Regions from separate parts of the Pseudomonas sp. FBCC-B35 genome, predicted to be linked through region 2. Evidence: riboswitches for the same ligand, from Rfam matches in the RefSeq annotation. Region 2 holds a riboswitch; the other holds the start of a gene.

Region 1 (5,200 bases), 130 kb from region 2:
ACATCCGGCCCGACGAAGGCCAATCCCAGTGAAGCAGTATGCGGTCCAACGGCATAGTCGGGTACCTGTGCTCGGGCGACCTTGGCGGGGTCCTGGGGCTGCACGCGCTCATCCACGTGCTGGCCGTAGTAGCTGTAGGGCCACCCATAGAATCCACCCGCGTGTACCGAGGTGATGTAGTCCGGTACCAGATCGCTGCCGATTTCGTCACGCTCGTTGACCGCCGTCCACAGTGCGCCACTGTTAGGCTCCCAGGCGAGCCCGTTAGGGTTGCGCAGGCCGGTGGCGAACAGGCGGTGCTTGCCGGTGCTGGGGTCGATCTCCCAGATTGCGGCGCGACCCTGCTCCTGGTCGAGTCCGTTTTCACCCACGTTGCTGTTTGAGCCCACGGTGACGTAGAGGCGCTGCCCATCAGGGCTTGCGATGACATTCTTGGTCCAGTGGTGATTCAACGGGCCGGCTGGCAGCAGGGTAACTACTTCTGCCGGGCCGGTTACCTGGCGTGCCCCGGGCTGGTAGTGAAAACGCAGCAGCTTGTCCGTATCGGCTATGTAAAAATCATTGCCCACCAGCGCCATCCCAAAGGGCGAGTTCAGCCCGTCGGCAAAGGTATGGCGGATTTCCGCAACGCCATCCTGGTCGGCGTCGCGCAACAGGGTAATGCGATCAGGGCTGGGCACGGCAGCCCCCGCGCGTGCCATGACCCGCTTCATGGCCCATCCGCGGATACCCTTGGCGTCTTCGGGCTTGGCAGGTGCGTTGGTTTCTGCCACCAGCACGTCGCCATTGGGTAGCACGTACAGCCAGCGCGGATGGTCGAGGTCACCGGCAAAGCGCGACACCTGTAACCCGGGTGCAGCCTGAGGCATGCGCCCGGCGGGCCAGCCGACGGCTGGCGCGATGTTCACGGTGGGGAGCAGGGTCTTGGCGGGGGAGGGCAACTGCGGCGCAGGGCCGGTGCCGTCGGCCACTGTCAGGCGCGCCGTTTCGCCGCAGCCACCCAAGCCCAGGCTTACAAGAAGTGCAACAGGCAGTGCCACGCGGTTCATGGTCGACGTCCTCGGCAGGTTCTATTGATTCAGAGGCTGTGGAACGCGGCGGGTTCAGTCGCACAGGCGGCGGAGCTGACGCGGGTGGCTCGGCCATCCCTCCTGCGCCGCCAGGCGAGCCGCGTCGATTGACGCTCCGGGTGCAACCCTCTAACCTTCGCGCGTGTTTCAGGTGCCCCGCCAGCAACGTCTGGCCAGGGTGAAACTGGGAAGTCGGTGAGTGCCCACAGGGTGCGATTCCGGCGCTGCCCCCGCAACGGTAAGTGAGTGACGGCCGCGCAGGGCCACTGGGTGACCATACCCGGGAAGGCGCGCAGGTCAGGGCCAGCGGCCCGCTCACGAGCCCGGAGACCGGCCTGATACTGCCAACGGCATCACGGAGGGTGATGCGCGGTGACCACTGGCCTTGGCCAATGCCCCTGCGCGCGCTCCGTTTGCCTGCCCATTCCCTGACACGGCGCTCGATCGTGGTGTCAGCCAGCGGAGAACCTCCCATGAGCGACGCCACCGAGCGCGACGAACGCCATCTGGCACGGATGCAGCGCAAGAAAGCGGTCATCGACGAACGCATTGCCAATTCCCCCAACGAATGCGGCCTGCTGCTGGTGCTCACCGGCAATGGCAAAGGCAAGAGCAGCTCGGCCTTCGGCATGCTTGCCCGGGCCCTGGGCCACGGCATGCAGTGCGGGGTGGTGCAGTTCATCAAGGGCCGCAACAGTACCGGCGAAGAGCTGTTCTTCAGGCGCTTTCCCGAACAGGTGCGCTATCACGTGATGGGCGAGGGTTTCACCTGGGAAACTCAGGACCGCCAGCGTGACATTGCGGCGGCAGAAGCGGCATGGGCCGTCTCCAGGCAACTGCTGCAGGATCCTGCGGTGCAGTTCGTGGTGCTCGACGAGCTCAACATTGCGCTCAAGCACGGCTACCTTGATCTGGACCAGGTGCTATCGGACATCCAGGCTCGCCCCCCCATGCAGCACGTCATCGTCACCGGTCGCGCGGCCAAGCCGGAAATGGTCGAGCTGGCCGACACCGTGACCGAAATGGGCATGCTCAAGCACGCCTTCCAGGCCGGTATCCGTGCCCAGAAGGGCGTCGAGCTGTGAGCCAGGCCCGCCATTGCCCCGCCGTCCTGATTGCCGCGCCGGCTTCTGGCCAAGGCAAGACCACGGTCACTGCCGCGCTGGCGCGCCTGCACCGCAATCTGGGCCGCAAGGTGCGGGTGTTCAAATGCGGGCCTGACTTTCTCGACCCCATGATTCTCGAACGCGCCAGCGGTGCCCCCGTCTGCCAGTTGGACCTGTGGATGATCGGTGCCGAGGAAAGCCGCCGGCTGCTCTGGGAGGCGGCAGGTGAAGCCGACCTGATCCTCATCGAAGGGGTGATGGGGCTGTTCGACGGCACCCCTTCGAGCGCCGACCTGGCACGTCACTTCGGCGTGCCGGTGCTGGCGGTTATCGACGGTACGGCCATGGCCCAGACCTTTGGCGCGCTGGCCCTGGGCCTGGCGCGTTATCAGCCGGATCTGCCGTTCGCCGGGGTGCTGGCCAACCGGGTGGGCAGCCTGCGTCATGCGCAACTGCTCGAAGGCAGCCTCACCGAGGGCCTGCGTTGGTATGGCGGCTTGTCCCGCGAGCGCGGCATCGAACTGCCCAGCCGTCACCTGGGGTTGGTGCAGGCCAGCGAGTTGAACGACCTGGACGCACGCCTGGACGCTGCCGCCCAGGCATTGGGCGCCAGTTGCGATGCCGCCTTGCCACCGGCGGTCACCTTCGAACCGGCCGATCCGTTACCCGCCCAGGCCACCTTGGCGGGCGTACGTATCGGTGTGGCCCGCGACGAAGCCTTTGCCTTCCTCTATGGCGCTAACCTGGACCTGTTGCGCCGTCTAGGCGCACAGGTGCAGTTCTTCTCCCCCCTGCATGACGTCGAATTGCCCCCAGTGGACAGCCTGTACCTGCCCGGCGGTTACCCCGAGCTGCACCATCATGCCTTGGCGCGCAACACCTCGATGTGCCAGGCCATCCGCGCCCATCATGCCCAGGGCAAGCCGTTGCTCGCCGAATGCGGCGGCATGCTGTATCTGCTCGACGCACTGACCGACGTGGCCGGGGACAGGGTCGAGTTGCTTGGGTTGCTGCCGGGGGAGGCGACCATGCAAAAGCGCCTGGCGGCCCTGGCTCTGCAGGCGGTCGAACTGCCCGAGGGCATGCTGCGCGGCCATACCTACCACCACTCCTTGACCAGCACCGCGCTCGAGCCGCTGGCACGTGGGTTGAGCCCCAACGGTGGGCGCGGCAACGAAGCGGTCTATCGCCTGGGCCGCCTGACCGCGTCCTACGTGCACTTCTACTTCCCCTCCAACCCGGAGGCAGCCGCAGCGCTGCTCTGCCCATGAACGAACATGCGTTCAGCGACCAGGAGCGTGCCGCGGTCTATCGCGCCATCGGCGAGCGGCGCGACATGCGCCATTTCGCCCAAGGCGAGGTGGCGCCGCAGGTCATGACACGGTTACTCAGCGCAGCCCACCAGGCACCGAGCGTGGGCTTGATGCAGCCATGGCGGTTCATCCGCATCACCGAGCGGGCCCTGCGTGGGCGCATCCAGGCCCTGGTGGAGGCCGAACGGGCGTTGACTGCACAAGCGCTGGGCGAGCGCTCGGACGAATTCATGAAGCTCAAGGTAGAGGGCATCAACGAGTGCGCCGAACTATGGGTCGCCGCCTTGATGGACAACCGTGAGCCTCACATTTTCGGGCGCCGCACCCTGCCTGAAATGGACCTGGCCTCGCTCGCCTGCGCGATCCAGAACCTGTGGCTGGCCGCCCGTGCCGAAGGGCTGGGCATGGGCTGGGTATCGCTGTTCGATCCCCAGGCGCTGGCAGCGTTGCTTGGCATGCCCAGCGGCGCCAAACCCGTGGCCGTGCTGTGCCTGGGGCCGGTGGCGGCATTCTATCCTGCGCCCATGCTGGTCATGCAGAGCTGGGCCGAAGAACGACCGTTGCACGAGATGCTGTTTGAAAACCGGTGGGGAGAAGGCGCATGAGCGTGGCGTTGCTGAGCGTGGCCGGTGTGGCCCTGGATGCGTTGCTCGGTGAGCCGCGGCGGCGCCACCCGCTGGTTGCTTTCGGCAACATGGCCAGCAGCCTGGAGCGGCGCTTCAATGCCGGCGGGCGCGGTTGGCGCAGTCATGGCGTGAGCGCCTGGTTCCTGGCCGTGGTGCCGCTGACCTTGCTGGCCCTCATGCTCTCCTGGCTGCCGGTGATCGGCTGGCTGGTCGATGTGCTGGCGCTGTACTGCGCCCTGGGGCTGCGTAGCCTGGGCGAACATGTGCTGCCGGTGGCCACGGCCTTGCGCCAGGGCGATCTGGAAGAAGCACGGCGGCGAGTGGGGTATCTGGTCAGCCGTGAAACCCGTGAGCTGGACGAGACGGCGGTGGCGCGGGCGGCCACCGAGTCGGTGCTGGAAAACGGCAGCGATGCCGTGTTCGCCGCCTTGTTCTGGTTTGCCGTGGCCGGGGCGCCAGGGGTGGTGCTTTATCGACTGAGCAACACCCTCGATGCCATGTGGGGCTATCGAAACGAACGCTTCGAGCGCTTCGGCTGGTGCGCGGCGCGCATCGATGACGTACTTAACTATGTGCCGGCGCGCCTTGTCGCACTCACCTACGCAGTGCTGGGCAAAACCCGCCTGGCGCTGGCCTGCTGGCGCCGCCAGGGGCCGCTATGGGACAGCCCCAATGCTGGCCCGGTCATGGCGGCCGGGGCAGGGGCGCTGGGTGTCGAGTTGGGCGGGCCGGCGGTGTACCACGGCCAACTGCACGACCGCCCGCGCCTGGGCGACGGCCCTGCGGCCAGCCCCGATGCCATCGAGGGCGGCTGGACACTGGTGCAGCGTGGGGTATGGCTGTGGCTGTTGGTGTTGTGTCTGGGAGCTTACCTGAATGCTTGAACATGGAGGTCGGCTGCTGCGTGCGGTTCGGCAATATGGCATCGCCCGCGAGCAGTGGCTGGACCTGTCCAGTGGCATTGCGCCCTGGTCCTTCCCGATACCGCCGATCCCTATCGAAGCCTGGGCACGCCTGCCGGAAACAGACGATGGCCTTGAGCAGGCGGCGTGCAGCTACTACGGCGCCACGCGACTGCTGCCCGT
Region 2 (5,200 bases):
CACCGCGATACGCTGGGCACACCAGCGCGGGCTGCGTTGCCAGATATCGGCACCGCTCAAGCTGACGCTGCCTGCGGTGGGTAGCGTGGCGCGATAGGCGCAACGTAGCAGGCTGGTCTTGCCACTGCCGTTAGGGCCGATAAGCCCTACGCACTCACCGTCGTCCACATGCAGGTCCACGCCTTGCAGGATCTGGCGCACCCTGCGCCCCGCCTCGGGCACTGCCCAATGCAGGCCCTCGATACTCAGTCGAGTCATCGGATTCACTCCAGCAAGCACCAGCCCGAAGGCCGGTGCAACAGGTCAGAAGCGGTAATCCGCCGTGACGAAAAATGACCTTGGCTCGCCCAGGTACCACTGGCGCCCATTGTTGCCGGTGGTGGTCGCGTACTGGCGATCGAACAGGTTGTTGAGCTGCAAGCCCAAGGTCAGGTCCGGCTGCACGTGCCAGTCAACGTTGGCGTCGACCACGGTGTAGCTCGGCACCTGCACGGTGTTGGCATTGTCCCCATAGCGGCTGTCGACATACCGCGCACCCGCCCCGGCACTGAGCAACCGACCAAAGTCCTTGCTCAACCACAGGTTGGCCGATCGCCGGGGCACATCGACCGGCCGATTGCCGTTGTAGTTGCTGGTGCCACTGGCAAACTCGTCGTACTCCGCGCGCACCCAGGCGGCGTTGGCCGAAAGCTGCACATCGTAGGGCAGGCGCAACGCCAAGTTGGCCTCGATGCCGTCCGAGGATTGCTGGCCGACCTGTTGCTGAAGGACAGGGTTGAGCGGGTCGCTGCTCAAGAGCTTTTTCTTGACGATGTGGTAGGCCGCAAGCGTCCACTCGCCACGGCCATCAGGGAGCATCTGTTTGACACCGACTTCGGTCTGTTTGGCGGTACTCAGGTCCCAGCTTTGTTGCGCTGTACTGAGCGTCAGCAGGTTGCTCACGCCCTCGGTGCTGGTGGCGTACTGACCATAGACCGAGAGGTCCTCGGTCAGCGCGAACACCAGGCCTGCCCGCCAGTTGTCGCCACTCAGGCTGCGGTCCGAGCGGGTATCGGTGTCCAGATCGTCACGGTTCAGATGCACCTGATCACGCCGCACACCGGTGATCAGCGACAGGCGCTCGGTGAGTTGCGTGCGGTTTTCGGCGAACAGCGAGAATTGCCGTGCCTGGTTGGCTTCGCGCGAGCGATAGGGGTCGGTGCTGATGTAGTCTCCGCCGCCCGAGCCCGACAGTGGCACGGTGTCGGTAAAGGTATTGCCAAAATCATGTTTGCGCACGAAGCGGATCGCATTGTAGTCGGCGCCAACAACGGTCTGGCTGTCCAGGCCGAACAACGCGTGCTGCAGGGTGAACGACTGGCGATCCCCGATCTGCTCCTGGGTCTGCTTGATGCTGATGAAACTGCTGCGCTGCACCTGGTCGCCAGGCAGCCAGGTGTAGCTTTCGGCATTTCGCCACCGGCGCTGGGCCTTGAGGAAGTACAGCTGATTGCTGGCGGTCAGGTTGTCGGTGATCACCCAGTCCGTGACCAGGCGAGTGGACTGATCGTTGTAATGCACCTCGGCATTGGCCACGTTGTAGTTGTGGTCACGCAGCGACTCACGGTAATGCCCATTGACCAGCGGCGTACCGAAATACTGCTGCGGATCCTGGTCACCGTAGTCATGGCTGAGGGTGATGCTGAAATCGTCGTTCGGCTGCCAGCGCAATGAACCGCTGACAGCAACGCTGGCTGACTCACCACGGTCGACCCAGCCATTGCTGTCCAGTTTATTGAGGTTCAAGCGATAGCTCAGGGTATCGGTCAGCGAACCGCCGCTGTCCAACGCCAACTGCCGGCGATCATGGGAACCGTAGCCCAGGCGGACATGATTGCGAACCTCGCCGTCGAAGGGCTTCTTGGGCACCACGTTGATCACCGCACCGGTGGCGCCCTCCCCGTACAACACCGAAGCCGGGCCGCGCAGTACGTCGATGCGGTCCACGGCCCAGGTGTCCACGGGAAACGTGACGGTGCCAGCACCCACGTACAGGCGGGTGCCGTCATACAGCTGCATGGTCGAACTGTGCCCGGTGAAGCCACGGGCCGAAAGCGCAGTGCCACCGTTGCCAGGCGTGCCGATGAAGGTGATGCCGGGGGTGCGGGTCACTGCTTCCTGCACCGTGGCGTTGTTGCGTCCACTGATGTGCTCGGCGCTGATGCTGGTGACGCTGGCTGGCGTTTCCAAGGGCGTGAGGTGCAGGCGCGAACCGCTGGTGCCAGGGGTGTGCAAGTCCATGGGAGGGTTCTGCTCGGCAGTGCCGGTGATGGCCGTGGCGGGCAATGCCAGTGCAAGGCCGTCTTCGGCTGCCTGAATCGGTACGGCCATGCACACACAGGGCACCAGGCTCGCACCCAGCAACGCCCCTTGAGGGGTATGAAAAACACTAAAGCGGGACATATCTTTCCTTTTGCAGCAGGAATGAAAGAATCCCGGAGGGAACAACGCATGGGGAACGCGCAGGCGCACGCGCCCACGGAAACCGGCCTGCGCCCGCCCACCGCGGGTTTGCCAAACAAGGCTTCAGGCCGGTCTCCGGGCTCGCGAGGGTCATGATGCCGTCACCTTCCCATGCCTGTGGCACAGTGGTCTGTCGAAAGCATCGCTCGCATACCGTTGCGGGGGCAGCGCCGGACTGATCACCCTGGGGCGACGAACCGGCTTCCCGTTTCACCCCATGCACGGCGGCAGGGGGCACCTGAAACAGGCGCGCAGATGACCACCAAAATCGTCCTGGGTCAACATCCCGTGTGGATGATGAGCCGCCGCCAAGCGTCGACGAACGGCATTGCGAAGATTAACGCCCCCCGCCTGGCGGGCTTCATCCGAGCGTGCGAAGGCGCGCTCAGGTAGGCGTAGCACTGGGTTTGAACGCGATGGATCGATGCTGGACGTCGACCCACAGAGGCGGACTTCAGCCACGAGGAATCACCGAAATTCGCACCAAAACCAGGCGCCCACGTAAAGTTTTATTGAACGATCGGGCCTTGCACGCCCTCGAAAAACCCAGACCGCTCACCGAGGCGCGTTCAGATGACGTGTTCGCGCCCAGTGGGACAGACGACCGTTCGGCGCTGTTCATACGCCCCGAAGCGAGTCAACAACGTTACTGGCTGGCAGCTTTGCGTACGCTTGGTATCAGGTAACGCAGGCTGTACGACACGCGCCACACGTACGCGACCATGTGCCTGGTGGCCGGCATGAACCCGGCATTCATCGCCGCGCAACTCGGGCACAGCGTGCAGGTGCTGCTCTGCATGCGCCAGGTGGATCACCCCCTCACGATTGGGCGGGGCTTGATCAGCCCTGGCGTTTGGAGGCGGTACAAATGGGGTACGAGTGAAAAGCCAGTGACGCCATGAGTGCCGAAACTCAAAGGGTTTACGTTACATGTGCGGACTAGCTGGAGAATTGCGTTTCACCCCCCTCGGTCAAGCCCCTCGCCCAGCCGACCTGGCTGCCGTTGAGCGAATCACTCATCACCTGGCGCCACGTGGCCCGGATGCGTGGGGCTTTCACAGCCAGGGGCCGATCGCCCTCGGCCACCGTCGCCTGAAAATCATGGACCTGTCCGACGGCTCCGCCCAGCCCATGCAGGACAGCACGTTAGGCCTGTCACTGGCCTTCAACGGCGCCATCTACAACTTCCCTGAACTGCGCCAGGAACTGCTGGACCTGGGCTATACCTTCTGGTCCGACGGTGACACGGAAGTGCTGCTCAAGGGGTACCACGCCTGGGGCGAGGCCTTGCTGCCCAAGCTCAATGGCATGTTTGCCCTGGCTATCTGGGAGCGCGACAGTCAGCGCCTGTTCCTGGCCCGCGACCGCCTGGGCGTAAAGCCCCTGTACCTCTCGCGCAACGGCGAGCGCCTGCGCTTTGCCTCCACCTTGCCGGCGCTGCTCAAAGGGGGCGACATCGACCCGATGCTCGACCCGGTGGCGCTGAACCATTACCTGAATTTCCATGCCGTGGTCCCGGCACCGCGCACGCTGTTGGCCAACGTGCAAAAGCTCGAACCCGGGACCTGGATGCGCATCGACCGCCACGGCGAAGTCGAGCGCAGCACCTGGTGGCAACTCCAGTACGGCCCCAACCCGGATGAGCGTGACCTGACCCTCGAGGATTGGACCACACGCGTACTGGACGCCACCCGCGATGCAGTTGCCATCCGCCAGCGCGCCGCCGTCGACGTGGGCGTGCTGCTCTCCGGCGGTGTCGATTCCAGCCTGCTGGTCGGCCTGCTGCGCGAAGTGGGTGTGGATGACCTGTCGACCTTCTCCATCGGTTTCGAGGATGCAGGCGGCGAGCGCGGAGACGAATTCCAGTACTCGGACCTGATCGCCAAGCACTACGGTACCCGCCACCATCAACTGCGCATTGCCGAGCACGAGATCATCGACCAACTGCCCGCGGCGTTCCGTGCCATGAGCGAGCCGATGGTCAGCCACGACTGCATCGCCTTCTACCTGCTGTCGCGGGAAGTGGCCAAGCACTGCAAGGGCGTGCAGAGCGGCCAGGGAGCCGACGAGCTGTTTGCCGGCTACCACTGGTACCCGCAGGTCGATGGCGCCAACGATGCATTCGCGGCGTACCGCGAAGCGTTCTTCGACCGCAGCCATGCCGAATACCGTGACACCGTGCAGCCGGCCTGGCAGCTGGAGAACGATGCCGCCGGCGACTTCGTCCGTGAACACTTCGCCCGCCCTGGCGCCGACGCCGCCGTGGACAAGGCCCTGCGCCTGGACAGCACGGTGATGCTGGTGGACGACCCGGTCAAGCGCGTGGACAACATGACCATGGCCTGGGGGCTGGAAGCCCGTACGCCGTTCCTGGACTACCGCCTGGCAGAACTGTCGGCCCGCATTCCGGCACGCTTCAAGCTGCCCGACGGCGGCAAGCAGGTGCTCAAGGAGGCGGCGCGCCGAGTGATTCCGCACGAGGTCATCGACCGCAAGAAGGGTTACTTCCCGGTGCCTGGCCTCAAGCACCTCGAAGGCGCCACCCTGGGTTGGGTCCGCGACCTGCTGACCGACCCCAGCCAGGACCGCGGCCTGTTCAATCCGGCCATGATCGACCGTCTGCTAAGCAACCCGCACGGCCAGCTCACCCCCCTGCGCGGTTCCAAACTGTGGCAGTTGGCGGCGCTGAACCTGTGGC

What was found. Region 2 has a riboswitch for cobalamin ahead of NMB38_RS15585 (TonB-dependent receptor). Riboswitches for the same ligand answer to the same signal wherever they lie in the genome.
Region 1: linked by a shared signal. The riboswitch ahead of cobO (cob(I)yrinic acid a,c-diamide adenosyltransferase) and the one ahead of NMB38_RS15585 (TonB-dependent receptor) in region 2 are both predicted to bind cobalamin.

What each region holds. Positions count from the first base shown of each region.
Region 1 covers NZ_CP101439.1:3,564,007-3,569,206, reverse strand. Annotated here, with positions in the region: gene NMB38_RS16215 (PQQ-dependent sugar dehydrogenase) at 1-1,049, opposite strand, end outside; cobalamin riboswitch at 1,203-1,423, shown strand; gene cobO (cob(I)yrinic acid a,c-diamide adenosyltransferase) at 1,544-2,155, shown strand; gene NMB38_RS16205 (cobyrinic acid a,c-diamide synthase CobB) at 2,152-3,447, shown strand; gene bluB (5,6-dimethylbenzimidazole synthase) at 3,444-4,094, shown strand; gene cbiB (adenosylcobinamide-phosphate synthase CbiB) at 4,091-4,999, shown strand; gene cobD (threonine-phosphate decarboxylase CobD) at 4,992-5,200, shown strand, end outside.
Region 2 covers NZ_CP101439.1:3,437,604-3,442,803, forward strand. Annotated here, with positions in the region: gene NMB38_RS15580 (ABC transporter ATP-binding protein) at 1-258, opposite strand, end outside; gene NMB38_RS15585 (TonB-dependent receptor) at 304-2,442, opposite strand; cobalamin riboswitch at 2,552-2,759, opposite strand; gene NMB38_RS15590 (N-acetylglutaminylglutamine amidotransferase) at 3,433-5,200, shown strand, end outside.